DNA from 4 places in the Pseudophaeobacter sp. TrK17 genome. Region 1 is predicted to be linked to each of the others. Evidence: riboswitches for the same ligand, from Rfam matches in the RefSeq annotation. Region 1 holds a riboswitch; each other region holds the start of a gene.
What was found. A riboswitch is a leader RNA that binds a small molecule or an ion and turns the genes downstream of it on or off. The one in region 1 is predicted to bind cobalamin.
Positions count from the first base shown of each region.

Region 2: it holds a riboswitch for cobalamin, as region 1 does, so the genes downstream of both, JZI28_RS09795 (aromatic ring-hydroxylating dioxygenase subunit alpha) here and JZI28_RS16575 (hypothetical protein) in region 1, are expected to answer to the same signal.
Region 3: it holds a riboswitch for cobalamin, as region 1 does, so the genes downstream of both, JZI28_RS21380 (energy-coupling factor ABC transporter permease) here and JZI28_RS16575 (hypothetical protein) in region 1, are expected to answer to the same signal.
Region 4: it holds a riboswitch for cobalamin, as region 1 does, so the genes downstream of both, JZI28_RS04740 (TonB-dependent receptor plug domain-containing protein) here and JZI28_RS16575 (hypothetical protein) in region 1, are expected to answer to the same signal.

Region 1 is NZ_CP071700.1:3,497,518-3,504,721, forward strand. It holds gene JZI28_RS16550 (DUF6538 domain-containing protein) at 1-747, opposite strand, end outside; RNA gene ffs (signal recognition particle sRNA small type) at 846-944, opposite strand; gene JZI28_RS16560 (5'-nucleotidase C-terminal domain-containing protein) at 1,101-2,981, opposite strand; gene nudC (NAD(+) diphosphatase) at 3,309-4,295, shown strand; gene JZI28_RS16570 (SRPBCC family protein) at 4,363-4,830, shown strand; cobalamin riboswitch at 4,988-5,219, shown strand; gene JZI28_RS16575 (hypothetical protein) at 5,327-5,752, shown strand; gene JZI28_RS16580 (protein-tyrosine phosphatase family protein) at 5,796-6,341, opposite strand; gene JZI28_RS16585 (DNA polymerase III subunit gamma/tau) at 6,668-7,204, shown strand, end outside.
Region 2 is NZ_CP071700.1:2,096,707-2,103,910, reverse strand. It holds gene JZI28_RS09825 (alpha/beta fold hydrolase) at 1-31, opposite strand, end outside; gene JZI28_RS09820 (hypothetical protein) at 130-1,011, shown strand; partial or broken gene JZI28_RS09815 (IS5 family transposase) at 963-1,720, opposite strand; gene JZI28_RS09810 (hypothetical protein) at 1,828-1,992, shown strand; gene JZI28_RS09805 (hypothetical protein) at 2,336-2,743, shown strand; one part of gene JZI28_RS09800 (IS3 family transposase) at 2,871-3,132, shown strand; one part of gene JZI28_RS09800 (IS3 family transposase) at 3,132-3,958, shown strand; cobalamin riboswitch at 4,115-4,317, shown strand; gene JZI28_RS09795 (aromatic ring-hydroxylating dioxygenase subunit alpha) at 4,427-5,650, shown strand; gene JZI28_RS09790 (2Fe-2S iron-sulfur cluster-binding protein) at 5,656-6,735, shown strand; gene JZI28_RS09785 (hypothetical protein) at 6,771-6,935, opposite strand; gene JZI28_RS09780 (LysR family transcriptional regulator) at 7,072-7,204, opposite strand, start outside.
Region 3 is NZ_CP071701.1:129,133-136,336, forward strand. It holds gene JZI28_RS21350 (cobalt-precorrin-6A reductase) at 1-339, opposite strand, end outside; gene cbiE (precorrin-6y C5,15-methyltransferase (decarboxylating) subunit CbiE) at 338-1,546, shown strand; gene JZI28_RS21360 (cobalamin biosynthesis protein) at 1,543-1,920, shown strand; gene cobM (precorrin-4 C(11)-methyltransferase) at 1,917-2,711, shown strand; gene JZI28_RS21370 (cobyrinate a,c-diamide synthase) at 2,704-4,020, shown strand; gene cobA (uroporphyrinogen-III C-methyltransferase) at 4,017-4,769, shown strand; cobalamin riboswitch at 4,888-5,106, shown strand; gene JZI28_RS21380 (energy-coupling factor ABC transporter permease) at 5,168-5,845, shown strand; gene cobF (precorrin-6A synthase (deacetylating)) at 5,966-6,733, shown strand; gene JZI28_RS21390 (DMT family transporter) at 6,783-7,204, opposite strand, start outside.
Region 4 is NZ_CP071700.1:1,013,137-1,020,340, forward strand. It holds gene JZI28_RS04725 (ABC transporter ATP-binding protein) at 1-14, opposite strand, end outside; gene JZI28_RS04730 (FecCD family ABC transporter permease) at 11-994, opposite strand; gene JZI28_RS04735 (ABC transporter substrate-binding protein) at 991-1,827, opposite strand; gene JZI28_RS04740 (TonB-dependent receptor plug domain-containing protein) at 1,831-3,714, opposite strand; cobalamin riboswitch at 3,873-4,083, opposite strand; gene JZI28_RS04745 (ImuA family protein) at 4,217-4,933, shown strand; gene JZI28_RS04750 (DNA polymerase Y family protein) at 4,920-6,197, shown strand; gene JZI28_RS04755 (error-prone DNA polymerase) at 6,248-7,204, shown strand, end outside.

The DNA.
Region 1 (7,204 bases):
AATTTTGGCGGCGTCATCATGGCGTAAAAACGAAACCAGGCTGTCCACGGCGAGCACCTGCCTCCGACCGCCATCACGCATGTAGCCAAGCTTTTGGCGCCTGAATACATAGTCGCTCCAAAGCTGTTTCACGCTCACCGGTTGAGAATGATCATCCGGCGGCTGTGCGCCCTTGATGATAGGTGCAGTAGGCTGACCACTGTAGTCACCTTCGTCACGCTCTGCGACCCGTGCCAGCGCCTCTAGCTCTGCACTGCATAGTGCACGTGCAATCACACGCCACTCTTGGCTGCCTGCCTCAGCATCAAGATTTCCGGTTCGCCGAAAACGTTCGATTTGAGCGCCCACAAGCGCGGACAGTTCATCATCATCTGCTCGACCTGCAATCGCCATTCGCAACCGACTTACCAGAACATCATCAATTCCAACACTGGCATAGCGCAGATCGTTTCTAAGCTGATCATCAAAGGCCAAGCGTTGTGCGTAATGGCTATGCGCTATCTGATCAGGCGCCAAGGGGTAACGCACCTGGGCACGCGGCGGCTTTGCCTGACGCTCTGCTACTGCGATCCGATTCTGAAGTTGGGCAACAGCCCCAGGCAGGAGTCTGACGGCCGCCCTAAAATCCCCACCAAGAGGAGTCCGCAACTCCGTTTTCCCAACAATTCCGCGCAGATCCTTTGGAACGACCAGTCGGGCAAAATAACGACCCTTCCGGTTGACCATATTTTTGATTTTTCCGGTCATCACCAACCCCCGTTTGTAACCAATGTTGTAACAACAAAACGGGCATAATGCCTTGTCTGCAAGGGGTTTATTTATGATCAATGACTTAGCAGGAGATAAGGTGAGAGGTTGGACATCGACCCAAGCGGGGCTCGTTGTGGCTGCTTCCTTCCGGATCTGACCAGGTTGGCGAGGCGCCTGCCCGCGCCAACCTCTCGAATCCCGATATAGGCAGAGTTTGCCCCGATGACAAGAGCGATGCGGTCATGGCCTGCAGCAAACATAAGCCCCTTGGCGGGTTTGCAGCTGCTCAACTCCTCAGCTCACTTGCTTTCAAATAACCCCAACAGCAGGCTTGGCCAGAGCGGGCAGGGTTAAAGGCTCAGCCGGAGCTTTAGAAACCCATTTGGCGTCACGCCGCGGTCTTCAACCAGACCTTCGGGCAACTCAGCCAGGTAATTGCGCGCGACCGGCCCGGTATAGACGTCCACCCGTGTCTCTGGAAGCCGACTGAGCCGCCAGGGGTAGTCGGCCTGTGCCAGGGCATCTTTGGGCAGGCGTCCTGATACGTAATCGCAGATCGCATCGCGGATTTTGATCCGGGGCAGGTTCAGTTTCTCTGCCTCCTGCACCATTTTGAAGTTGCCGCCGCCACTGGCCCGATAGCTGTTTGTCGCAACTGAAAACTGCTGCGTGCCGATAACCGGTGCCCCGTTCCAGCGCAGATTTCGGATCCTGTGCGAATCCGGGTTGATCACCAGACCAGAAGACGAAAATCGCGGTGGCTGCGAGACATCAATTTCGTACTCCAGGCCAAATATCACATCAAAATTATGCCCAGCGCGCTCCAGGTTGATCAGCTCAGTGTCGCGACTTTCCGGGGTGACCTGATTGAACATGCCAGCAGACATTTCCAGCCAATCCCGCAGCTGATCCCCGGTGACGGTCACGCCCCAGATAGCATTGGGGAACACCTGCAAATCCACAACATTGCGCATGCAGAGATCCCCCGCCGCAATATCCGTGTAGTTTTCCGGCCCTGAGCGACCGCCAAATTTGCCCGGTGACACCGCCGACAAAAGCGGCAGATCCCCCGCCCGGGATCCGGCCAGCAAAGGGCGCATTGCTGCCATCTGAGCGCAGGCTGTCAGGGCCAGACCATGGTCCTGACCAAAGAAAATAAAATACGAATGCAGAGCGTCGGAACTATATCCAACCGGTTCTTTCATCCGGGCCTGGGTCTGCGCGTTCGCCTCTGCCAGGATCTCGACCAGGGCCGGATCCTCCTCCACCAGAGGCGTCAGCCTGCCCCAGGCATCCCGGCGGGAAATTGGCAGGGCGCTGGCCTGCCAGGTCTCCACCTGCCAGCCGTCAGGCCCATACCGCAGGTGCAGGTCGATCTGCCCCAGGTGGGAGCCATGTGCCCCGGGCATCACCACGGGTTTTGCAAAGGCATGTTCAGGGTCAGGCAAAACCAGGTGCGTATGGCCACCAATCACCGCATCAATGCCAGCCGTGGCCACAATCGGACGCAGGGCGTTTTCCATATTCGGAACAGAGAGCTCCCCGCCAACCCCGGTGTGCGCCAAGGCAACGACCAGATCACATCCCGCCGCCCGCAGCTCTGCGGCGCTGGCTGCGGCAGCCCGTACCATGTCTTGGACCTGAACCTCGCCTTCCAGCAAATCCGCATCCCAAATCATCGTCTGCGGAGGCAGCACCGACAGAATTCCGATCCGCAGACCTGGCGCCTCGGGCAGCGCAGCCAGATGCCGTTCGATAATCTTTGTTTTTACAAAGGGAAGCGCGCGACCGGGCGAAACCGCAGACATGTTGGAGCATACCACCGCACAGGGTGCATCTTTCAATACATCCTCAAGCACCGGCAGGCCAAAATTGAAATCATGGTTGCCCAGCCCCAAGGCATCATAGTTCAATGCCGCAAAGGCTGACATCAAAGGATGCACGGCAGCGCTGCAGGGGGCGGAGCTTTCTGGGTCGAGCTTCAGGGCGGTTTCCCCAATCGGCGAGCCCTGCAAAGCGTCCCCGTTGTCCAGCAAGAGGCTCGCACCCCCCTGAGCCTGGACCTCGTTGCGGGCGTCCGAAATGAGACTGGCCAGGCGCGACAGGCCAACGCCCGGGTCCTCGCGGTCCGCGTAGTAATCTCGGCTGAGAAGGTTACAGTGCAGATCCGTTGTCGCAAGAATGCGCAACACGCCGGAGGCTTCGGATTTGGAAGAGGCCAAATCTGTCATTGTGCTGATATCACAGCTGTCACTGCTTGGTCCAATCTCTTGCTTCACCAGCCCCCCTTCTGAGAACCGCCACCCATTTGAAACAGCGTTTCACAAATTTGCAAAGCCTTCAAACACATCATCTTTAAGAAAAATTAACCAAGTTGCAGGGGAGCTAGCCCCAGCGCAACCAAAGTCAAGACAACACTCCGACAGCCCCTGAGGCGCAATAAATCAGAGATACTCTGGTATTTCGTGCGCCAAGGCGTCATCACTTTGGAGAAATGCGCCAGATCGCGGGATAGGCCCCCGTGTCTCTGGCATCACAGTCAATGCGGGGAGCGGTGGATGAAACGAGCAGAACAGGTAACCTTTGGCGGTGGCGGCGGTTTGGATCGCAAAGCGCAGCTGCGAGAAGATCCCTCCGCACTGGAGACCGCCTGGGCCGCCCCGGAAACGCAGGTTCTGATGACTTGGCGCGGCAAGGTTCTCAGCCAGCGCTCTGACCCGGATCGCGGGCCAGATGGTCTGGCCTGGATTGCCTCCAGCCACCCCGTGGCCATGGAATACCGCAGCGCGGCGCTCTATCTTGGCGCCAGCCCTGACGGGGCAGAACGGTTTGCCTGCGACCTTGGCACTTGGCAGCCGGACGCCCTGGATGAAATGGCCCTGGCCAGTTTTGCCGATACCAGCGAACAACAGCACCCGGACCTGCCCGCAGGCTATGTCCTTGCCGAGCTGCGCCGCATCATGGCGCGCCTGTCTCCGCTGGAGGCAGAGCTGGCTGCCACGGCCAAGGCCCTGCTGTCCTGGCATCAGTCACACCAGTTCTGTGCCCGCTGCGGCGGTCAAAGCCTGGTCACGCAGGCCGGCTGGCAGCGCCAATGCCCCAGCTGCAAAGCGCTGCATTTCCCCCGCACCGACCCGGTTGTCATCATGCTGATCACCCATGGCGATGACGTCCTGATGGGGCGATCCCCTGGGTGGCCAGAGGGCATGTATTCGCTGCTGGCTGGCTTTGTGGAACCCGGAGAAACACTGGAGGCTGCCGTGCGGCGGGAAGTATTTGAAGAGACAGGCGTTTCTGTGGCTGAGGTTGGCTATCTCTCCAGTCAGCCCTGGCCCTTTCCCATGTCACTGATGTTTGGCTGCAGCGGTCGGGCCACCAGCCGCGACATCACCATCGACCCCAAGGAAATCGAAGATGCAATCTGGGTCAGTCGTCAGGATATGATGACTGTCTTTGCAGGAGAACACCCTGTCATCAAACCGGCGCGAAAAGGAGCAATTGCACATTTTCTTCTGGAAAACTGGCTTGCGGACACCTTGGATTAAGGAGATTATTCTATCACCAAATCCTACACTACTCTCTAAGGGCTGACGACAGGTCAGGCGGCATATCATGGAATTAACGAGTAAAGAGGACGTCGACACGCCTCTGGCTGAAGTCTTTGAAGCAATTTCCGATTTTGCCAGCTTTGAACGGTCGGCAATCCGGCGCGGCATCGAGGTACAGCGTCTGAGCGATGATCCGACCCCTCAGGTTGGCATGGCTTGGGATATCCAGACCGAGTTTCGCGGCAAACCGCGTAAATTGCACCTGAAGCTTTCCAGCTATGAGCCCACAACCTTGATTGGGTTTGATGGCGAGAGCCCCAGCCTGTCAGGCAAGGGCCAGATTGAGCTTCTGGCGCTCTCTCCGCGGCGGACCCGTCTTTCGGTGAAGGTCAATCTGCAGGCCAAAACCCTGTCCGGGCGTCTGTTGTTGCAATCGCTCAAACTGGCGCGCTCAAAGATCAACACCCGTTTCAAGCAACGTGTGGCAGAGTTTGCCAGCCTGACCGAAGACCGGGCAAACCGCAGCGCCTGATCCCGGTTGCAGCCTGCCAGACAGTGTCCCCTGACCAGCAGCAGGCCAGCCCCTGCGGATTTCTGCGTGCTGGACTGCTGCTTGCAGGTTTCTGTGTGCCGATATCAGCCGTCCTGTCCAAGCTCTCAATTCTTGATTGACGACTCATACCCGTCAACGATAGCGATTAAGAGATGGTTTCTGCGACGCATAACCTTGCGTCCAGAATGAAAAGGGAACGCGGTGCGGCCAGGCTTTTGCAGCCCTGCCAACTCCGCGACTGCCCCCGCAACTGTAAGCGGCGAGCGCTTCGGGTAAACCACTGGTACAGGGATGTAATCCCGGCCGGGAAGGACCGAAACCGTATCGACCCGCAAGTCAGGAGACCTGCCATCACCAATGTAACTCGAAACTGGACGGGGAGTCCGGGCGAGTGCATGAGGTGAATGTGGGCGACGCCCCGCCCGGTCTCATGCCTGCGCCACTGATTTCCCCGCCAGCGCGCGGAGGGCGCATCATGACAGCGATGGACCAGACAACGACCAAAGAAACACATCACTTTTCCCAAAGCATCTGTATGCACCTGGGCAAACCCTGCCCGGCCCTGAGCCGGATGCTCACGGCGCTTGCCGGGGCATTGGATAAGGCCCGCCCGGTGACATCCGCCGAATTTGAGCTCTGCGGAGACAGTCTGCTGGATGGCTGCGCCCGTCATTGCCCAGCCCGGTTCATTGCCAGCCATGACCGCATTCGGGTGTTTTGTGACGTCAGCGAAGCAGCTGATACAGCAACCCTGGATCTGTTTGCTGATACCCTGTTCCAACCAGACAGCCGGGCATTTTCCACCACCAAACTGCATCAGCCCCCCTGCGCCATGGGTGAGGCCCTGCCAAAACCCCTGCCTCAACAGACCACAGCGCAAACCGTCCACCCTGCCCTGTAGCCCCGGCATCGTCGAAGCCATTAAGGAGGGCGTCTCGCCCTTCTTATTTGTTTCTGGCTTTCCGTGTCCCGGCGCGTTTTGCAGCGGCCAGCGCCCAGGTCATCTGTTCCTCGGTCTCGACCGCACAGGCGCGCACAGCACGCAGTCGGCGCAGCGCCTTGTCGGGGTCTTCCCCAGCTTCGATCATCAAACGCAATACCACCATGCCGGAGCGCCCGCAGCCGCCCTTGCAATGCACCAGCACCCGGCCGCCGCCCCGCAACGCCTGCAGGGCCAGCGTGCTGACCTCGGGCCATTGCGCCAGCATCGCTTTGGTCGGGGCAGAAAAATCCGGCAAGGGCAGGTGGATCCAACGCGACCCCATGGCCTGAAAATCCTGCCCCAAAGGCGCGGCACCCGCGCCCACATGTTCGACTTCGGTTGTCATCGAGATCACCAGTCCTGGCTGCCAGTCATGCAGATGATCCATGTCTCCCCTGTAGTCGCCACCGCTGCCCGGCAGCGGACACAGCGCCAGAATGCCATCCGCGACACTCAGGGCATGCAGGGTCAGGGATCGTACGGATTGGTCAGCAAGGTGATCATTCATGCCGCGCCCCTTCCTGCTGTCCGGCCGCGCAGGCAGATGGTATCAGGCAGCGCCTACAAAATCCGGTGTTTTTGGACATTGGCATACTCATATCAAACAACCCAGGCAGCACGAGCCCACCCCCTGTTAAAAAGCTGGTTGAAAACAGGGGCCGCACAACTCAGCAAAACCGCCCCCCACAAGGGCCAGCACCCGGCACAAAATCAGGCACCGCCCCCAAACTCTGACCTGCCGAACCCCAGTTGGTCAACAGCGGTGGACGAAGCCCGCCAGCCCGCGTACCTTGCCCGGACGCGATCCCGCCTTCCGAATCCGGCAAGAGACCTATGAACGACAGCACAAGCGACAGCAGCCAGCCTCAGTATCAAGTCCTGGCGCGGAAATACCGCCCCGAGACATTTGCCGATCTCGTTGGCCAGGACGCCATGGTCAGGACGCTGAAAAATGCGTTTGAAACCAACCGCATCGCCCAGGCCTTTATCATGACCGGTATTCGCGGCACCGGGAAAACAACCACGGCACGGATCATCGCCAAGGGGATGAACTGCATCGGCCCCGATGGCACCGGTCAGCCCACCACCGAGCCTTGCGGGGTCTGCGAACATTGCACCGCCATCATGGAAGGCCGTCATGTTGATGTGATGGAGATGGATGCCGCCAGCCGCACTGGCGTCGGCGACATTCGTGAGATCATCGATTCGGTCCAGTATCGCGCCGCATCCGCTCGCTATAAGATCTACATCATTGATGAGGTGCATATGCTCTCCACCAGCGCCTTTAATGCGCTGTTGAAAACCCTGGAAGAGCCGCCCGCCCACGTCAAATTCATCTTTGCCACCACCGAGATCCGCAAGGTGCCGGTG
Region 2 (7,204 bases), 1.4 Mb from region 1:
GGCATGAACCGAGGATATTTTTTCGCGACATGACTTTCCCTCCATGTTGTGTATCAATGTCTTGTGAACCAAAGGATACCCCCGCATCTGCCACGCGGTTATCCAGAATGCGCACAAGGAAATGGGCAAATGTTGGGTGAAGTCACTGAGTCAGGGCTGAAATATCCAGAATCCGCCGACGTGAGGTTTGCGATCCAAGATATGCAGTTCGAAAACATTGACCAACAGGCAGCGTGCCTGACTGACCATGATCAAAAGTACCATCAAATAAGCCGTGGAAAATACCAAGGCCAGTTCCGGACAGTTTTGTTGGGCGAACAGGTTGCGTTGTACTTCGAGACATTCAACCAAACCTTGGACCAATGGGGAGCGTCACCATCTGACCGGTACGGGTTTATTTTCTTCATGGACCCCACGAACTTCGGACATCTCGGAAACAATAGCTTTACGGGTGAGGATATTTTATTCCTGCCACCCGGTCATTCGTTTGATTTTCGTTGCACGCCTCAGACACGCTTTTGTGTTGTAAGCATTGACCATATTGCATTTGAACAATTGGTTCATGACGGTTTTGAGGCTGATACAGCTTTAACTAAGCTCCGCCACCAAACATCCATTATCCGCGACCCGGACTGTGTTTGCCTGTTACGGCAGATCATTACGTTCATTGTCCGCCGACTCCGTTTGCAGCAAGGCAACGATCTATCAGCCGGAACGGAGTTGGGTGCAAAGCGTTCGCTGTGCGAATTGTTGGCGGGGATTGTGGCTCACCCGCAGACAGCAGGTTCAGTCTCGAAACTTCACAAAACCGAAACGTCAGTGGGATTGGTCCGATGTATCCGTGACCATATCCGAAACCGTCGAGGCATCGCAGTTGGACCAGATCAACTTGCTGAGGAGTTTTCCGTTTCACGGCGCCACTTGGAACGTATATTTCGAAGTAAACTAGGGCCCGTGGACATTCATCTTGAAGCGATGATGACAGCTGCGAGATGCCAGTTGGCAGCATAGCTGGACGCTGTTTTCTCGTACCGGGTCGCTATGGCTCTGAATTCCTTGATCTTTGCGAAGAAATTCTCGATCAAGTGCCGCCATTTGTAGGCGTGTTTATCGTAATCGCGCAGGAACTTGCGGTTCGCTTTCGGTGGGATGATGGCGGTGGCACCGCGCGCATCGAGTTCTGTGAGCAGCCAATCGGCATCAAATGCCTTGTCGGCCAAGAGAGCATCAAAGGCCACGCCATCGATGAGCGGTTCGACGCCCTTCATGTCGTGAGCCTGACCAGGCAGGAGTACGAAGTCAGCCAGGTTTCCTAGGGCGTCGACCAAAGCAACGATCTTGGTGGTCAATCCGCCACGCGACCGCCCGATGGCTTGATTTTGAGTCCCCCCCTTGCGCCGCTCGCCTTCTGGTGAGCCTGAACAATCGTGCCGTCGATCATTGCGTATTCGAAATCTGGATCCCCACTGATTTCCTTGAAAATTCGCTCGAATACGCCGCCCTCAGCCCATCTGCGAAACCGTCGGAACACGCTGTTCCAGTTGCCGAAATAAGCAGGCAGGTCACGCCACGGCAACCCTGTCCGCACACGCCATAGCACGGCTTCGAGAAACAGACGATTATCCTTGCCCGTCACACCCGCATCGCCCTCCTTGCCAGGCAAGTGCGGCGCGAGGCGAAGCCAGACGTCATCTGTCAACACAAACCGCTCTTCGTTCATTCAAACCTCCATTTTGGAAGCTTGAATCAGAATTCAGACCGGTTGGGAATCCTGAATGTCCACGGGCCCTAGGTCATAGCCCGGCTGCGTATATTCAAATTGTAAAATTGAATGAATTTCGTTCTGCACTATTGCGGCCTGAAAACGAGAAGGCCTGTATCGGCGATGTTGCCGCAGATTTCAGCATCTGGCATTTGAGCAGACTTGCACAAAACTACCGACATCAATTTGGCGAGCTTCCGTCAGACTCTCGCAAAACACTAGTAACTTGAACGAACCATCTGGATCCATTGGGTTTCATTTTCTATAGCCGCCATTCATAGAACCTGCAGCGAATTCACCCTTTGTCCCGCAGTCCTGCCCTCCGGCCAACTAAAATGCTGCACAACGTGTCGAATGGCTGGTTTGGTGAAGCAGCAACGCAGAACCTGGCTAGTCGCCCAAAGGCCGGCCAGGGCCGTCTCCAACGGTTGATCTCGCAGTGTCATCTTCGGTTGCTGCGTCAGCTTCAATAGCGGCTGTGAGCCCACTTTGACATCCACATGTGTAGACAACACGGGTGCACAGTAGCGGATTTCTTATGCAAACGTCTGATGATCTGATACGCGTTCCAATATGAACAAATCAGACGCTATTAAGTTTCAATCCCTCTTCGATGAAGGTGAACTATCAACACTCGCCAAGGGACTTGAGCCGTTCCTGAGAGAAGGTGATTTGGACGCCCGCTATCTCGCATGCAGCTTTTCGATTGATCCCAACGAAACCGGCGAAGCCCTTGATCTTCGGAGAATACAGGAGCTTAAGGTTCTAGCGTCGATGTGGCATAGAGCTTCCCTCGTTGATCTTGCATGGGCATATCGTCATGGGGATGATGTCGAACGCAACGAGCAAAAGTTCCAAAATTTAATGACGGCGGCGGCTCTTCTCGGCGATCAGAACGCAGCCCGGGTACTTGCCGAGTACCTTGAATTTGAACTCGGTGAGACTGGCCTAAGTTCAATTGTCGATCAGCGGAATGTTTAATCGGAGGCTGAGTAAGCTTCGAACGTAGACGGCAACTTCGTCCCGCATAGCCGACCGGTAATCCCCCCTAAAAATAGTGGTGTTCCAAAGTAGAATTTTCTCGGCAAGATATCTGAGGAGATTTATGATGAAGAATGGACGATTTAGCGACGCGCAAATCATGGCAGTGTTGAAGCAGGCGGAGGGCGGTGTGTCGGTCTCTGAGCTTTGCCGCGAGCACGGAATGAGCAGCGCGAGTTTTTACAAATGGCGGGCCAAGTTTGGCGGCATGGACGCGTCCTTGATTTCCGAGATGAAGGATATGGCGGAAGAGAACCGTCGTCTGAAGCGCATGTATGCCGAGATGAGCATGCAAAACGACCTGCTGAAAGAAGCGCTTGGAAAAAAGCGTTAAGGCCGTCTCATCGGCGAGAGATGGCCATGAATGCAGTTGCGCAATATGGGGTCAGCATAGCTCTGGCCTGCCGTGCGTTCGAGATCAGCGAGACCTGCTATAGATACAGCCCTGTGCTGAGCGATGACAACGAAGAGATCGCAGATTGGCTTGAACGCTTGACGGCTAACAAGCGGACCTGGGGCTTCGGCCTGTGCTTTTTGTATCTGCGCAACGTGCAGGGCTATGGCTGGAACCATAAACGTGTCTACCGGGTCTACTGTGAGCTGGCGTTGAACCTGCGTATCAAGCCGAAGAAACGCTTGAAGCGGGACAAGCCGGAACCACTGGCTGTGCCTGAAAGACCAAATGAAACTTGGTCCATGGACTTCATGGCGGATCAGCTGGCGGATGGCCGGTCGATCAGGGCATTAAACGTCTTGGATGACTTCAATCGCGAAGGACTGGCTATTGAGGTCGACTTCTCGCTGCCTGCTGAACGTGTCGTGCGTGCGCTGAACCAGATCATTGAGTGGCGCGGAAAGCCCCAAGCTATTCGTGTGGACAACGGCCCAGAATACGTCAGCGGGAAGCTCATGGAATGGGCTGAGAAACGCAATGTGCGGCTCGAATATATCCAGCCCGGTAAGCCCCAACAGAATGCCTATATCGAGCGCTACAACCGCACCGTTCGTGGCGAATGGCTGGGGCAATACATCTTCGAAACCATCGAGGAGGCACAGGACCAGGCAACACAATGGCTCTGGACTTACAACAACGAGCGACCCAACATGGGCATCGGCGGCATGACACCCGCCATGAAACTGAAAACGGCTGCGTGAATTCTACGGCTGGACCCAATTAAAAATGGGGGGATTACCGTGCCTTAGATACAGCACCTCCATTTCCTCTTCGAATTCTTGAATGTTCTTTCTCGGAAACAGTACGGTTTTGAACACAAAGAAGTCGTTCACAACTTAGAAAATCGACGCCCGCACAATAAACTCTTCTTGCAAGGTGCTGCCTTCCCTGCCGGGAGGGTGGAGAATTGGGAAATCGGTGAAAATCCGACACTGCCCCCGCAACGGTAAGGAAGATCAGGTTCGGCAATCGCCACTGGGAGGAGGATCCCGGGAAGGTGCCGTGACCGGGTGCAAACCTCTTCCAAGTCCGGAAACCAGCCTTGCAGATATGTCAAACCGCGGGTGGCGGTGGGGGCTCGGTTTTCGGACGTGATCCTCGCGCCTCCGGACTGTTCTCTCATGCCATCAGCCCAAACAAGGCCGCGGGGCGCGGCAGGAGAGCCAGAAGTGAATAACATTCAAAGCCTATTGGCCCGTCGAAACCCAAAACATGCATTGGAACAGGCGTTTTACACCGACCCTGAGGTCTTTCAGGCCGATCTGGAAGCCATCCACTATCGCGAGTGGCTCTTTGCTATTGCGGCCTGTGAATTGGTGAAACCTGGCGATTACGTCACCCACACCATAGGGGCATATCGTGTGATCATTGTGCGCGGTGCGGACAACCAGATCCGTGCCTTCCACAACACCTGCCGCCATCGGGGCTCTATCATTTGCAAGGCCGCAAAAGGGAACGCGCCCAAACTGGTCTGCCCCTATCACCAGTGGACCTACGAGCTAGACGGCTCACTGCTTTGGGCCCGCGATATGGGGCCGGATTTTGACCCCAAACAACACGGGTTGAAAACGGTGCATTGCCGCGAGCTTGCTGGGTTAGTCTATATCTGCCTGGCTGACGAAGCCCCGGATTTTGAAAGCTTTGCAGCGATTGCCCGCCCCTACCTCGAACCCCATGACCTGGGACAGGCAAAAGTCGCTTTCGAAAGCTCTATTGTCGAAAACGGCAATTGGAAACTGGTCTGGGAAAACAATCGCGAATGCTATCATTGTGGCGGCAATCATCCTGCCCTTTGCCGGAGCTTCCCGGATGATCCCGCGGTCACCGGCATCGAGGGGGGTGAAACACCTGCCCATCTACAGGCACATTTTGACCGCTGCGAGGCCGCAGGGCTGCCGTCGCGCTTCCATCTGGATGAGGGCGGACAGCACAGACTGGCGCGGATGCCCCTGAAAGAGGGTGCTGAAAGCTATACCATGGATGGAAAGGTCGCGGTCCGCCGTTGGCTGGGACGTGCGCCCTTTGCCGATGCTGGGTCTCTGTTGAAATTCCACTATCCTACAACCTGGAACCATTTCCTTGCGGACCACTCTTTGGTGTTTCGCGTCACCCCAATCAGCCCAACAGAAACCGAAGTAACCACAAAGTGGCTTGTCCACAAAGACGCGGTGGAAGGTGTTGATTATGATCTACAGCGCCTGACCGAAGTTTGGGTCGCCACAAATGATGAAGACCGCCGGGTGGTCGAAGACAACCAACAAGGCATCAACAGCCCAGCCTATGTGCCCGGTCCCTATTCCGGAACCCAGGAGTCTGGTGTTTTGCAATTTGTGGAGTGGTACTGCGCCACACTGGCGGAACGACTGGCACCTGATGCCCTGGCGGCGGAGTGAGCGACATGAAAGACCTTGTTTCCGCTGTACCTGTTTGGAAAGACAGTGAATCACTGGAATGTGTTTCGGTGGTGCCAGAGGCGCCACATACCGCAAGCTTCAGCTTTCGGGCGCCTTCCGGGGCGCTATTTTCCTATGAACCCGGGCAGTTCCTGACGCTCGAAATCCCGGCGCCAGATCAGCCGGGCGGAGTAGTGCACCGCACCTATACTATTTCTTCTTCGCCGTCGCGCCCGCGCTCGATCACCATCACTGCCAAGGCCCAGGCAGACAGCATTGGCACGCGATGGATGCTGGACAACTTGCAACCTGGCATGCGCATCAAGGCGATAGGACCAGCGGGAGTGTTCAGCAACTCCAACAGCACGGCCCGCCGCTATCTGTTTATCTCGGCAGGGTCAGGCATCACCCCTATGATGTCGATGACCACCTGCATGTGGGACGAAGGACGGGAATTGGATGTTGTCTTCATCAATTGTGCCAAACGCCCCTCTGAAATCATCTTCCGCCAACGCTTGGAACAAATGGCCAGCCGCACCCCGGGGCTTGATCTGAAATTTGTGGTGGAAGACCCCGATCCATATCGTCCCTGGACTGGTTATCAGGGACAATTCAACCAGTTGATGCTGGGCTTAATGGCACCGGACTATCTGGATCGTGAGGTCTATTGTTGCGGGCCTGAGCCCTTCATGACGGCCGTGCGCGAAGCTCTGGGCGGTCTTGGATTTGATATGGACAATTATTACCAAGAGAGCTTTGGCGCCCCGGTTGAAACTGAAGCCGACCAACCTGATCTGGATGACGTTGTGCTGGACAGTGACACCAGCGCAGAAATCCACTTTGCCACTTCCGGCGTTACCGCAAAAGTTGCAGAAACGGATACTGTCTTGGCAGCTGCGCGCAATGCTGGCCTGAATATCCCATCGGGCTGTACCTTCGGGCTTTGTGGAACCTGCAAGGTCAAGAAATCCTCCGGCGAAGTGCATATGGTACACAATGGCGGCATTTCAGACGATGACATCGCAGCGGGATACATACTTGCTTGCTGCTCCAACCCAATTGGTAAGGTTGAGGTTGAGTTTTAAAACACCAAAGGGGCGCTGACTGGCGCCCCTTCGCGTTAGAAATCCCAATCTTCCTCTTCGCTCGCCACAGCCTTGCCGATCACATTGAACGATCCAGAACCAGAAAAGAAATCAATGTTTTCGCTGTCGAGGCTGAGGGCTGCCAGTTTTGTCGGCTTCATCTCAGAAACGTCAGGCGGGAAAAGTTCTTCAAAACCCAAATTTTATTATGCCCTGTTAGCGTATAGTGGAGGAGGACTTTGACCTCTTCGGTCTGCCGTGTGCGGTTCCCGATCGCCGTGGAATGTCCCTCTACCGAGTATCAGCCGCTTGCCAGGGCAACGCGATTATCGCCACTCATTGCGCCGTCTCTGCAAGCCAGGATTCAAATGCCATGGCTGCGGCGGATACCTCTTTGGAGGCCAGACGGGTAACCCAGTATCTGCCGGTTGCGATCTCCACGTCAAAGGGACGCGTCAGGCGGCCATCG
Region 3 (7,204 bases), on a different replicon from region 1:
AACATGGATCCAGTTATCCCCCGCCGCCGGGCGCCAGGGCGGACGCTCATAGGCACAGAGCGGCACTTTTGCTTCGGCGCAGGCCTGCACCACATTGCGGCTCATCTGGGCGGCAAAGGGATGGGTGGCATCCACCACATGACTGATCTCCTCCTCTCTGAGGTAGCGCAGCAGCCCGTCAACACCGCCAAAGCCACCCACCCGCAGGGGCAGGGGCTGCGCCACCGGGTTGGCAGTGCGGCCAGCGTAGGAAAACACCGCATCCATGCCCGCCTCAGCCAGGGCTTTGGCCAGTTTGCTGGCCTCTGTGGTGCCGCCCAACACAAGGGTCCGTGTCATGTCTGATCCTGTTATCACATCTGTTGCCCCGCCGTGGCTGACGGTGATTGGTCTTGGGGAGGATGGACTGGCAGGCCTCTCGGAGGCAAGCCAGAATGCACTGCAGGCGGCGGAGGTCATTTTTGGCGGACCACGTCATCTGGACTTGGTGAATGCCGGGACCAAAGCACGGCCCTGGCCGGTGCCTTTTTCCACTCAGCCCGTGTTGGAACTGCGCGGCAGCCCAGTGGTGGTGCTTGCCTCGGGCGATCCCTTCTGGCACGGCGCCGGCGGCTCTTTGATGAAGGATCTGGCAGCAGAGGAATGGGTTTCTTACCCGGTGCCCTCCTGCTTTGCCCTGGCGGCTAACCGCCTGGGCTGGAAACTGGAAGACACCCTCTGCCTTGGGCTGCATGCAGCGCCTTATGCCAAGCTCCTGCCGCTCTTGGGCCGGGGCACACGGGTGATCTGCACCCTGCGCGACGGCGTGGCCCCGGCTGAACTGGCCAGCTGGCTGGTTGAAAACGGGCAACCAGATGCAAAGCTGCATGTGATGGAACGGCTTGGCGGCCCCAAGGAACAACTGCAGCATGCCCTTGCTCAGGACTGGGATCTACCGCAAGGGGGGGCTCCGGTCCTTATGGCCATCGAGGCCATGCGGCCCGGGCTGCCGCAGGCTGCGGGGCTGGCGGATTCGCATTTCGTGAGCGATGGCCAGATCACCAAACGCCCCATCCGCGCCCTGACCCTGTCGGCGCTGGCACCCCGCAGAGGCGAGCTGCTGTGGGATATCGGCGGCGGCTCTGGCTCTGTCTCGGTTGAATGGTGTCTGGCAGCCCCCGGCGCCCGGGCCATCAGTTTTGAACCCCGCAGGGAGCGACTGGAAAATATCCGCGCCAATGCCGCGCGTTTTGGCCTGAGCCACCGTATGGCGGCAATGCAGGGTAAGGCCCCCGAGGTGCTGACGGGACATGCGCTGCCCGACTGCGTCTTTATCGGCGGCGGCGGTTCGCAAACCCTGCTCGATCAGCTTTGGCAGATCCTGCCGCCGGGCACCCGTCTGGTGGCCAATGGCGTCACCCTGGAGACCGAAACCCTGCTGATGCAGGCCCATGCACAATGGGGCGGCCATCTGCTGAAGGCAGAAATCGCCGAGGCCGGACCGTTGGGGTCGATGCGCGACTGGCAACGCGCCCGCCCGGTGATCCAGTGGAGTGTCACACGATGAAGGTGGCAGGGATAGGATTTCGCGCCAATGCGACGCTGGCAGATCTGCGCAGCGTGCTGGCGCTGACAGGGGCGCGCCCCGATGCCCTGGCCAGCCTGGCGGCAAAGGCGGCGCAACCGGCGCTGATTGATCTTGCAGCAGAGCTCGCGCTGCCGCTGATTGCCCTGCGCGAAGAGGACATCACCGGCGAACCCACCCTGACCTGTTCGCCCCGCATACAATCCCGATTTGGCACCGGCTCCGTTGCCGAGGCCTGCGCCCTGGTGGCAGCCCGCCAAGGCCCAGGCCCGGCCCGGTCCCGCCTGATCACCCCTAGACTTATCACCGCGGATGGGATGGCCACCGCGGCCCTTGCAGAAAGACTTGAGCCATGACCGTTCATTTCATTGGTGCCGGCCCCGGCGCCGCCGATCTTATCACTCTGCGCGGGCGCGACCTGATCGCCGCCTGCCCGGTCTGTCTCTATGCCGGCTCGCTGGTCCCCGAGGCGCTGTTGCAGCACTGCCCCAAGGACGCCAAGGTGATCAATACCGCAGCCCTGTCACTGGATGAGATCATCGCCCATATCAAAGAGGCCCACGCGGCGGGTCATGATATCGCCCGTCTGCATTCCGGCGATCTGTCGGTCTGGTCCGCCCTGGGCGAGCAACTGCGCCGCTTGCGCGCACTGGGCATTCCCTATGACATCACCCCCGGCGTGCCCGCCTTTGCGGCGGCGGCGGCGGCGCTGGGATCAGAGCTGACCCTGCCCGGTGTGGCGCAATCGCTGGTGCTGACTCGAACCTCTGGCAAGGCCTCGGCGATGCCCGAAGGCGAAACCCTGGAGAACTTTGCCCGCACCGGGGCAACCCTGGCCATTCACCTCTCGGTGCATGTGCTGGAGGATGTGATTGCCCGACTGACGCCCAGCTATGGCGCCGAGTGCCCGGTGGCCGTGGTCTGGCGCGCCACCTGGCCGGATCAAAAGGTGGTCAAGGCAACGCTTGGCACCCTAGAAGAAGCGACGGACGGGATGCGTGGGCGTACTGCGCTGATTCTGGTCGGACCAGCGCTTGGCAATGAAGATTTTGACGAAAGCTGCCTTTACGCGCAAGATTACGACCGCCGCTACCGGCCACAAAGCGCCGATAGCCAATGGGCCAACTGGAGCGAAGGTGATGACTGATTTCCCCAAAGGCCTGATGATCTCCGCGCCGGCCTCTGGCACCGGCAAGACCACGGTGATGCTGGGCCTGCTGCGCGCCCTGGCCGAAGATGGCCTGGCGGTACAGCCCTATAAGAGCGGCCCCGACTATATCGACCCGGCCTTTCACTTTGCTGCAGCCAAGCGCCCCAGTTTTAACCTGGATACCTGGGCAATGGACGCGAGGCTGCTGGATGCGGTTGCCGGTCAGGCGACAGGGGCTGAGATCTGCATTGGCGAAGGCTCAATGGGGCTGTTTGACGGGGTTGCCACCCGCGGGCAGAGCGGCTTTGGATCCTCGGCGGAAACCGCCAAACGCATGGGCTGGCCGGTGGTGCTGGTGATTGACGTGGGCGGTCAGGCGCAGTCGGCTGCCGCCACCGCTTTGGGGTTCAAATCCTATGACCCCGAGGTGCCCTTTGCCGGGGTGATCCTGAACCGAGTCGCCAGCCCCCGCCACGAACGCCTGACCCGGTTGGGGATGGAACGCGCCGGGGTCAAGGTCCTGGGCTCCCTGCCCCGTCGTGGTGATCTGGCCCTGCCCGAGCGCCATCTGGGCCTTATTCAGGCGGTGGAACACCCCGATCTTGAAGCCGCCATTGCAGGCTATGCCACATTCCTGCGTGACCATGTGGACCTGGACGCCATCAAAGCGGCCGCCATGGGCGCCGCCGCACCCGCACCTAGCACGCTGCCAAAGCCTCCGGCGCAGCGCATCGCCCTAGCCCGGGATGCGGCGTTTTCTTTTACTTACCCCCACCTTCTGACCGGCTGGCGTGCCGCTGGCGCAGAAATCCTGCCGTTTTCCCCCCTCGCGGATGAGGCCCCGGCCCCGGACGCCGATCTGGTCTGGCTGCCCGGCGGCTACCCGGAGCTGCACGGTGGCACCCTAGCCGCTGCCGAGACATTCCGCGCGGGCCTGCGCAAACACGCCGAGACCAAGCCGGTACATGGGGAATGTGGGGGCTATATGGCGCTCGGCGCTGCGCTGATCGACAAAGAGGGCAACCGCCACCAGATGGCCGGGCTGCTGGGGCTGGTCACGTCTTATGAGAAACGCAAATTCCATTTGGGCTATCGCCGCGCCGAGCTACAGGCGCCGATGCCGGGTTTTGCAACAGGCGCGGCCCTGCGCGGCCATGAGTTCCACTATTCCACCATTTTGGATGAACCCGACGCGCCGCTGGCCCATGTGATGGACGCCGACGGCAATCCGGTTCCCGAAACCGGATCCATCAAGGGCCATGTCACCGGGACCTTTTTCCATCTGATCACCGGAGAAGGCGCATGAGCGGCTTTGTCAGTTTTGTGTCCTCCGGCCCCGGCGACCCGGAGCTGCTGACCGTCAAGGCGGTCAAGAGACTGGAAACCGCTGATGCGGTGCTGTTTGACGATCTTTCCGCCGGGCCAATCCTGACCCATGCCAACCCAGAGGCCGATCTGGTGGGCGTGGGCAAACGCGCCGGACGGCCCTCGCCCAAGCAGGACCACGTCAGCCAGCTGCTGGTGGACTATGCCAAAAGCGGCCTCAAAGTGGTGCGGCTGAAATCCGGCGACAGCGGCGTCTTTGGTCGGCTGGAAGAAGAGATCGCGGCTCTGCGCGGCGCAAATATTCCGTTTGAGATCGTCCCCGGAGTCACCGCAGCCTCCGCCGCAGCGGCAGCGGCCAATATCCCACTGACCCGGCGGCTGACTGCGCGCCGCATGCAGTTCATCACCGGCCATGACGTCACTGGTGGGCTGCCGGATAGCCTTAACATGGCCGCCCTGGCCGACCCGGATGCCACCACGGTTGTCTATATGGGCAAACGCACCTTTGCCGCCCTGGCGGAAAAGCTGATTGAGGCCGGCCTGCCGCCTGAAACCCATGCCCTGGTGGCCCTGGGTGTGTCGACGCCCCAGCAAGAGCTCAGCTGCCACACCGTTGGCGAATTACCGCAGGTATTGCGACAGATGCAGACAACGGCGCCGGTGCTGATCCTTTATGGCCCGCTGGCGGATAGTGACCTGCCAGAGGTCACATCAGCTGAAACGCCCTAAGCCCGCCGAATCTCTGCACCGGGCTGCGCGCTGCAAATCAGGGTAAAGGCTGCAATTATGCCGCTTTTGGACCGTGACTGCCGCTGCTGCCCGATTGACAGAACGAGCTGAAACGTGAGACCTATAATCTATTGATGGTTCCAAAGACGCCCAAGGCTTCTGGATGAAAAGGGAATTCGGTGTGGTGTAGCCAAAAGGCGCCAAATCCGAAACTGCCCCCGCAACTGTGAGCGGTGAGCCACCGGGAAAAGCCACTGATCTGATTATCAGATTGGGAAGGCCCCGGCCCGGCCCAGACCCGCGAGTCAGGAGACCTGCCATCTCGTGCTGGCCAGTAGTGGCTGGCTTAACTGCGAACCGTACACATGTCGCCGGGGAGGCGACAGGGAGACAGAATTATGCATATCGAACCCGGCGTCGTCGACGCTGCAAAAATGACCCTCGCCTATGGCACAGCTGCCGGTGCAGTGGCCTATGCCGCCAAAGAAACCTTCAGCGATCTGCGCAGCAGTGGCATTGCATCCTACGCGGGCCGGTCGGCGATTGCCGCGCTGGGTGTCTTCCTGTTCTTTGAAGTGCTGCCCCATTTCCCGGTTGGCGTCTCTGAGGTGCACTTCATCCTTGGCTCGACCCTGTTCCTGATCCTGGGTGCGGCGCCTGCTGCCTTTGGTCTGGCCCTTGGCCTGCTGGTGCAAGGCGCGTTCTTTGCGCCCACCGATCTGCCGATGTATTTTGTCAACCTGACCACCCTGCTGGTGCCGCTGTTTGCACTGCACGCGTTGGCAAGCCGCATCATCCCGGCCGGAACCGCCTATGTGGATCTCAAATACAGCCAGGCCCTGGCCCTGTCTGTTGCCTATCAGGCTGGTGTTGTTGCCTGGGTTGCCTTCTGGGTCTTCTACGGCCAGGGCTTTGGTGCCGAAACCATGGCCTCGGTCCTGACCTTTGGTGGGGCCTATATGCTGGTGGTTCTGGTTGAGCCTCTGGCCGATCTGGCCATTCTCGCCACTGCCAAGGCCCTGCGCGGTCTCGAAGGCAGCGGCCTGGTAACGCCGCGCCTGTACAAAGCGGCCTGATCGGGCCTCGCGCCTGAGCAAGAGATCAGCAAACATCGACACGGCCCCCATCGGGCCGTGTTTCTTTTTGACAGGCCCGTTTTGGTGTCTTCGACAGGGCCTCTTCACATGAGCAGAAGTATGATCGAACTCTCCCTGATTGGCATCGGCACCGGCAACCCAACGCATCTGACCCTGCAGGCCGCCGAAGCCATCCGCGCCTGTGATCTGATCCTGATCCCCAACAAGGGCAAAGGCAAAGATGATCTGGCTGCCCTGCGCCAGGAGATCTGCGCCCAGGTCATTGCCGATGCCGCCTCTGGCCCTCGTATCGTCGAGTTCGACCTGCCTGTCCGCGATCCGGCAATCGCCGATTACACCGCGCGGGTTGACCATTGGCATGATGCCATCGCCCGCGTCTGGATTGAGACCATTCACGCCCAACTGCCTGCAACTGCGGCTGCGGCAAAGGTTGGCTTTCTGGTCTGGGGCGACCCTTCGCTTTATGATAGCACCATGCGCATTGCCGAGCGGCTCAAGGCCACGCAGGAGGTGAGCCTTACGGTTATTCCGGGGGTGACCTCCATTCAGGCCCTGACCGCTGCCCATGCAATTCCACTCAACGAGATTGGCGCGCCTTTTACCGTCACCACCGGGCGCCAGCTACGGGAAAACGGCTGGCCTGAGAGTGCTGATACCCTGGTGATCATGCTGGATGGGGAATGCTCGTTTCAGGCGGTCGACCCTACTGGGGTGAGTATCTGGTGGTCGGCCTATGCCGGCATGGAAAACCAGATCAGCCTGTCTGGTCCCTTGGCTGAGACCGCCGAGCAGATCATTCAAACCCGCGCCCAGGCCCGCGCCGATCACGGCTGGATCATGGACATCTATCTGCTGCGCAAATCCTGACACGCGCACTGTTCGGCCTGATGTTCCCCGGTTTGCTGCTCCCAAAAGGCTAGACCTGGGGCATGCGACGCCCCGCCAGCCAGAGCGAGGACAGCCCGGAGAGGACAATCACCCCCAAGCCCAAAAGCGCCAGCCCATCGGGCCAGGTGCCAAACACAAGCACCCCCAGAGCCGTTGCCGCCAAAAGCTGGCTGTAGATCAAGGGGGCCACTACATTGGCAGGGGTGGTGCGGTTGACCATCACCAACAGAAAATTTCCCGCCGCAGATCCCAACGCACTGATGAGGATCAGGCTCCCCCCTGTGATATCAATGCTTTGCGGCATCTCATCATAGCTAAAGGGCAACAGCACCACAGAGCCGATGATCAATTGGGAGATCAGCAGAAACTTTGGCCGATACCGCCCAGCCAGGCTGCGCGTCGCCACCAGGTAAGAGCCATGAAAACAGCCCGCCAACAGGGCAAACCCCA
Region 4 (7,204 bases), 1.9 Mb from region 1:
GATAGCAAGCTCATGCCAGGCCCTTCCGGGTCTTGTAGATCAGATGCAGAAACAACGGCGCCCCCACCAAAGCGGTGACCACGCCGAGTTTCAGGTCGCGCGCGGGCAGAATTACCCGCACGGCGATATCCGCCAGCTGCAGCATGACCGCGCCGCCTAGGCCCGAGGCCCAGAGCAGCCGTGAGGGTTGCCCCCCCACAAAGGGGCGCAGGATATGCGGCACCACCAGACCGATAAAGCCGATGGCCCCGGCAACCGCTGTAGCGCCACCAATAATGCTGGCGGTGCCGATGACCAGCAAGAGCCGCAGCCGGTTCAGGTTCATCCCCAGGGTCTGCGCCGCGTCCTCCCCCAGCGTCAGCGCATCCAGGCCGCGCGCCAATGTCAGCAGGATCGCGATGCCAACACCCACGAAGGGCAGCACCAGCCAGACATGCACCATCGAGCGGTCGGCCAGGGAGCCCATCATCCAGAACACGATCTCATTTGCAGCAAAGGGATTGGGCGACAGGTTCAGCACCAGCGCCGTGAGCGCGCCTGCCAGGGCTGAAATCGCAATGCCAGCCAGGATCAGCGACAGCGACCCGCCCTGTGGTCCGGCCAGGGACATAACCAGGAAAACACCTGCGAGGGCACCCGCCAGGGCCGCCAGCGGCAGGCCCAGGGGCAGCGCTGCCGCCAGCCCGGTGTTGATCGCCAGCACCGCGCCCAGGGCCGCAGAGGAGGAGACACCGATCAGACCAGGTTCCGCCAGCGGATTGCGCAGATAGCCTTGCATTGCGGCTCCGGTCAGGCCAAGTCCGCCACCAATGACAACGGCCAGAATGGCGCGGGGCAGGCGGATTTCCTGCATCACCAAGGTCAAGGGGCCGTAGCTGTCGTCGAACAGCGCAGCCAGGCTTTCGCCCAGGCTCACATCGGCAGGCCCCAAGGAAAGTGACACCAGGAACAAGGCCACAACAGCAGTCAAAAGCGACAGTATCAATCGTGTCATTGCAGGGTTTCCTTTTCCAGCAAATGGCGGCGTTCCTGAGCCAGCTTTTCGATGGCACGCAGCACATGCGGCGTGCCGCAGACCCAATCCGCATCACGCATCTGTCCAGAGGCACTTTGGGCGATCAGTTGCCGCACCACGGGGTGGGCTAGGTTTTCTTCACTGCGCGAGGCACGCGGATAGGGGGAGGTCGTCACCAGAAGATCGGGTTGCGCCATGGCCAGCACTTCCAGGGGGAGCTTTCCAGAGCGCTCATAGCCAAGTTCGGCAGCAATATTGCTGAGCCCTGCGGACGCCAGGATTTGTCCGGCCAGGGTTTTGGGCCCAGAGGTGTAGCTGTTGGCAGCATAGAGCGCGGCACGCGGCTGCGGCCCGGGCCCGGGCAGCAGGTCTGTTAGCTGCCTGTCAAACTCCGACAGCAGGTCTGCGGCGGCCTTCTGTCGCTGCAAGACCTCGCCCATTTCGCGGATGCGATTGCGTACATCCTGTAGGGAGTTGGCGGGTTGGAAGACCTCAACGCGCACGCCAAGACGTTGTAGCATGTCGGTTGTTGCCCGTGTTGAATAGGCACCGGCGATGACCAGATCGGGCTTGATCAGGTAGATTTCTTCTGCCTGACCATGATTGACCGGATAGGCCATGGCTGTGTCCGCCATGGCCGAGGCACGCTTGTCGCGCGCGATATAGGAAACCGAGGCCAGCTGCCCGGGGGCCGCCAGCAGCATGGCCAGCTGATCCGTGCAGAGGTTCATTGAAACCACGCGCGCGGGCCCGGCAAAGGCGCCAGTGGCGGCCCAAAACAGGGCCAGTGCTATGCCAGGCAGTTTGCGCATGGATCAGAACGAGGCCTTTACGCCGATATAGGCGGCACGGCCCCGTTTGGCATAGCCCCAGACATCCGCGTAATCCTCGTCAAACAGGTTGGTGACACGGCCTGTCAATACCACGTTGTTTGTTAGCTCATACTGGGCCGATAGATCCACGGTGGTGTAGTCTGGTAGTTGGGCGGTGGCGTAGGAGCCAAAGAACTGGCTGTCCCAATTGCCGGCCACATGGCGGAGGTCAGCCGTTACGGAGCCACGGCCATTAAAGGCCTGCAGGGTGGCGCTCAGCAGCAGCTCATGTTCCGGGCGGCGCACTTCAACTGAGCCATCGGGATTGCTGGCGTCCAGATAGGTGTAGGTCAGACGCAAGTCGAGGGTGTCTGTGGCGTCGAGACTGGCGGCGAGCTCAACGCCCTTTCGGTCACTGTCACCTGCCTGGTTGCGGTAGGATCTGGTGGTGGGGTTTACCACATAGTTTTCGATCTCACCGGTCAGGGTCTCGTCAAAGTAGGTCACGTCAACCAGCCCGCGCCCCTGCAGGAATGGGACCTCGACACCGATGTCGAAACTGCGGTTTTCTTCCGGTTTCAGGTTCGGATTGCCGAGATAGGTGGTTGTGCCATACGTCACATTGGCAAAGAGTTCGAAATAGGAGGGGTTAACCACGCCTGTCCCCGCCGAGCCATGCAGGCGGATGCCACTGCCCGCAAAAGTATATGAGGCGCTGGCGGTCCAGCTGGTTGCATCCTCAAAGGCGCTGTTATTGTCGCGCCGCACGCCAAGTTGCAGATCCAGGCCATTGGCAAAGCTGCCACGGTACTCCAAGGCGAATGAGTTGGTGCGGCGCGCATAAAGCGGGTTGCTGCTGCTGGAATCCTCTTCCCATTCCAGCATCGCGTTCAGTTGGTGATTGGCCTGATCAACAGGCTGCCCATCCAGACCAAAGCTCAGCAGATATTTGGCTGCTTCTGTCGTGGTCTCGGTTGGGGTGCCACCATTGCTGGCGCTGTCAAAATCGGTGCGCTCCAAAGACAGGCGATGTTTCAAACGCCCCCCCAAGGTGTCTAACTCGGCATAGACCTGCGCCAGGCTCTCGTCCCGCTCGCTGAATTGGGTTGGATCGTCCACCACATAACCGGCCGCATCGGTTGCGATGGCGGAGGTGCTGTCGCTGTCGTAGTGTTCGTCCGAGCTGCGCAGGTTGAAGCCGAGTTTCAATCGTTCCGTGACTAGGTAGTCGCCTTTCAGCTGAAGCGTCGTGCGACGAATGCCATCTTCTTCGCCGCCATCGCCGGAGGTGTCGTAGCCATCGTCTTGGTCATGGGCCAGGCTGAAAGAGATGCCACCACGCTCAGAGCGTGTGGATACCCGTGCAGAGGCGCGGTAGCCGTCAGATCCAACCTCGGCGCTGCCACCGTATTCGGTGCCGATGCCGCCGGTCTTGGTAATGATGTTGATCACCCCAGCCGAGGCGTTGGAGCCATAAAACACTGATTGTGGACCCCGCAGGACCTCAATGCGTTCGATATTGGCGGTGTCCAGACCGGACAGGATGTATTCGCTATCGCCGCCAGAGGCTTCAACACCATCAATCAGGATCAGGGTGTGGTTGGCTTCGCCGCCGCGAATGCGGATTTGAGTGAAACTGTCACCGGAGCCATTGACCATCAGGCCGGGCACTGCCCGCAGGGCGTCCTGGACGGTAGTGATGCCGCGTTCCTGGATCTCTTCGCTGGTGAGAACCGAGGCCGAGCGGCCGTATCTTTGTGCCTCAATAGGCGTGAAGCCACCAGAAATGATGATTTCGCCCAGGTCGATGACCTCAGAGTCTTGGGCCAATGCAATAGCGGGGGTCGCGACCAGAGCCGCAGCCAAGGACAGGCGTGCCTTGCGCATAGTTCAATTCCTCCCGGCCTGGTGTCAAAGCACAGGCCAAGCAGCTGCCCATAGCGGACAGCTCGTTCAAAATGAGAGCCTTTGAGAGGACGTGCCTCCGCAGACGGTGAAAACGCCACCACTACGGAAAACCGTTATCTACAGCGCGCCCCGCACCGGGATAGGGTGATCATTCTGGCAGGTCTCCTGACTTGCGGGTCGAGGCTTTGCTGCGCCTTCCCGCCCTATTGGGGCAGTGGCATTTTGCAGCATTGCTCTCCGCTCACAGTTGCGGGGGCAGTCACGGATTAGGCGCCTATTGGCTACACCTCACCGTGTTCCCTATTATCCGGGTGATCTCCCAGCCGGACCAGAATGCTCACGACTTAGTCCGGCATTGTCCGCTCTGTCAAGAAGCGAGTTCAAAGCGGATCGCTTGAGAACAGTCGCATGGTGAGGTTTTGGCGCGCGGCACTGCAGGTGGCGGACTGGGCGACTTTGTTGCACCAGAGCAGGGTTATTGATGTGCCCATTTGTTCCCTTTATGTTCGCATTCATGCGAGTCGAGTTTCACAATGTTTTTCCCCTGCGCCGTGCCCGCGTCCATGAGGTCTGCGGGGCCGGAGCCATGGGGTTTGCGGTGCTGGCCGCACGGGGGCCTGTGCTTTGGATCCGGCAAGCGTGGCTGTCCGAGACCCTGACGCCACAGGGGATGCTGCCGCTCTTTGATCCGGCGCAGATGTTGCTGGCCCGCCCCAAGGATCAGCTGGACGCGCTTGCGGTGGCCGAAGAGGGTCTCAAAGACGGGGCGCTGCCCCATGTGGTGCTCGAAATAACCCGTCCGCTGGATCTGCGCGAGGGGCGGCGGTTGCAATTGGCGGCCAAGGCGGGGGGTACGACGGGGCTGTGCATTATCCCGGAAGGCATGGGGTCGAATGCTGCGGAAACCCGCTGGCACGCCCGTCCGGTTTTTGATTTTGAACAAGAAGACTCGACTCTGAAGCGCTGGGAAATTACCAAGAACAAATCAGGAACATTGGGAGCCTGGCATGTGCGATGGGATCAGCAAACGAGTCGTCTCGATGTGGTTTCCCCGGTTGGCGAGCGACCGGGTTCTGCGGGCGCGCCCGGTGGACGGGGCTTTTGCGCTGACGCTGAAGGCCAAGAATACCGAACGGATTTATTGCCTCAATCGGGCGGCGGAACAGGCCGGCCTGGGCCGCGGGATGAGCTTTGCTGATGCGCGCGCCTTTTGCCCCGATCTGATCAGCCAGCCGGCCCGTCCTGATCTCGACAGGGCTTTCCTTGCCAGCCTGCGCCGCTGGGCGACGCGCTATTGCCCCTGGGTGGGCTATGAGGGGGTGGATGGTCTGGTGCTTGATGTCAGCGGCGCGACCCATCTTTGGGGCGGTGAGCCTATGATGCTGGCTGATATGCGGGCGCGGGCCAGCCGTGCGGGATTGGAGCTGCGCCTTGGGCTGGGGGAGAGCCGTGGCGCGGCCTGGGCGCGGGCACATTACGGCGCGGCACAGAGCACGCTCACCGATTTGCCCGTTGCTGCGTTGCGGATTGACGATCAGATGGTCACGGCGCTGCAACGTCTTGGTCTGCGTTGTATCGGCGATCTCACTGTGGCGGCCCGCGCTCCGCTGGCCCGTCGGTTTGGCCCCGACCTGATGCTGCGGCTGGATCAGGCGATGGGGCATGTCTCTGAGCCGATCATGCCCGAAAGCGTGGCGCCGCAGTTTGCCACACGGATGAGCCTGCCTGACCCGATTGGCCTGACCGAGGACGTGATGGGCATCACCGCACGGCTGCTCAGGCCGCTGTGCGACAAGCTCAAAGCCCAGGAAATGGGCGCGCGCCGCCTTTGTCTCACCCTGCGGCGGGTTGATCAGGGGCACCAGCAGGTCGAGCTGCGCCTGGCCGCGCCGATGCGCGACCCGAGCCGTATTTTGCCGCTGTTTGAGCGCGGCGTGGGCGAGGTCGACGCCGGGTTCGGGATCGACCAAATGCGGATTGAGGCGACGCTGATCGAGCCGCTCCCCGCCCAACAGATTGGCAGCGGCCAGAGCTCTCCCGACCAACTCAACGATCTGATCACCCGCATCGGCACCCGGATTGGGTTGGAGAATATCCAGCGCTTCCTGCCCGCCGACAGCCATATCCCCGAACGCGCCTTTTCCATTGCGCCCGCTGCCTTTAGCAAGCCCGAGACTGGTTGGGTCGCACCGCGTCCGCGCCCGCTGTGCCTGTTCCCCCCCGAGCCGATCGCGGCCCGTGGACCACAGCCCCCGGTTCAGTTTCGCTGGCGGCGGATGCGGCTCACAACGGGCCGTGCCATCGGCCCCGAACGGATCGCGCCGGAATGGTGGCTCTCGGATGACACCTGGCGCACGGGCCTGCGTGATTATTGGCAGGTGGACACCCGCGAAGGGCGGCGGCTCTGGCTGTTTTATACCCCGCAGAACCCGGGCTGGTTTGCACAGGGTGAATTCACATGACCCAGGGGGGGCGTGACAAGGGGCAGGGGGAGGCCCGCCGCTTTGACCCCATGCTCTGGCACCGTGACAAGGCGGGCTATGCGGAGCTGTGTGTGACAACAAATTTCACCTTTCTCACCGGTGCCTCGCATCCGGAGGAATTGGTGCTGCGCGCGGCGGAGCTGGGTCTGGAAGCCATCGCCATCACTGACCGCAACACGCTGGCTGGCGTGGTGCGGGCCTATTCAGCGTTGAAAACCCTGCGCGACGAGGCGAGTCAGAGCTTGCGGGTGCGCTCGTCGCATCAGGTGGATGCCTGTTCGCGCCAACAGGTCGGGCAGCCGCAGGATTTGCCCTTGCCTCAGGTGCCCCATACATCCCAAGCACCGCATCTGCCGAAACTGATCGTCGGCAGCCGTCTGGTGCTGCGGGATTGCCCGGTGGACTGGCTGGCTCTGCCCACAGACCGTGCCGCCTACCGCCGCCTGTCGCGGCTTTTGACCCTTGGCAAGCGGCGGGCCGACAAGGCGGAGTGTCACCTGGATCTGCAAGACTTGGAGGCGGGCTGCCTGGGGATGATCCTCATTGCCCTGCCGCCTGCGGATCTGAGCCGCGCGCAGGAGCCGGTGCAGCGACTGGGGCGGCGGTTTCCCGGCGCGGTCTTTTTTGCTGCGCCGCCGCGCTATGACGGCTCCGATCAGGCCTGGTTCGATGCTTGTGCTGCCATGGCGCTACGCTGTTCTGCGCCGATGGTGGCGGTGGGGGATGTGCTGATGCATCACGGCAAACGCCGACAGCTCGCGGATGTGCTCACCTGCCTGCGCGACGGCGTCCCGATTGACCAGATCGGCACCAAGGCCCTGCCCAATGCCGAGCGCCGTCTCAAAGGTGCTGGCGACATGGCGCGGCTCTATCAGCGGCATCCGGCGGCGCTGAAGCGGACGCTGGAAATTGCCGCGCGCTGTGGGTTTGATTTGTCGGACCTGAGCTATGAATACCCCGACGAGATGTCCGAAGGTGAATCCGCG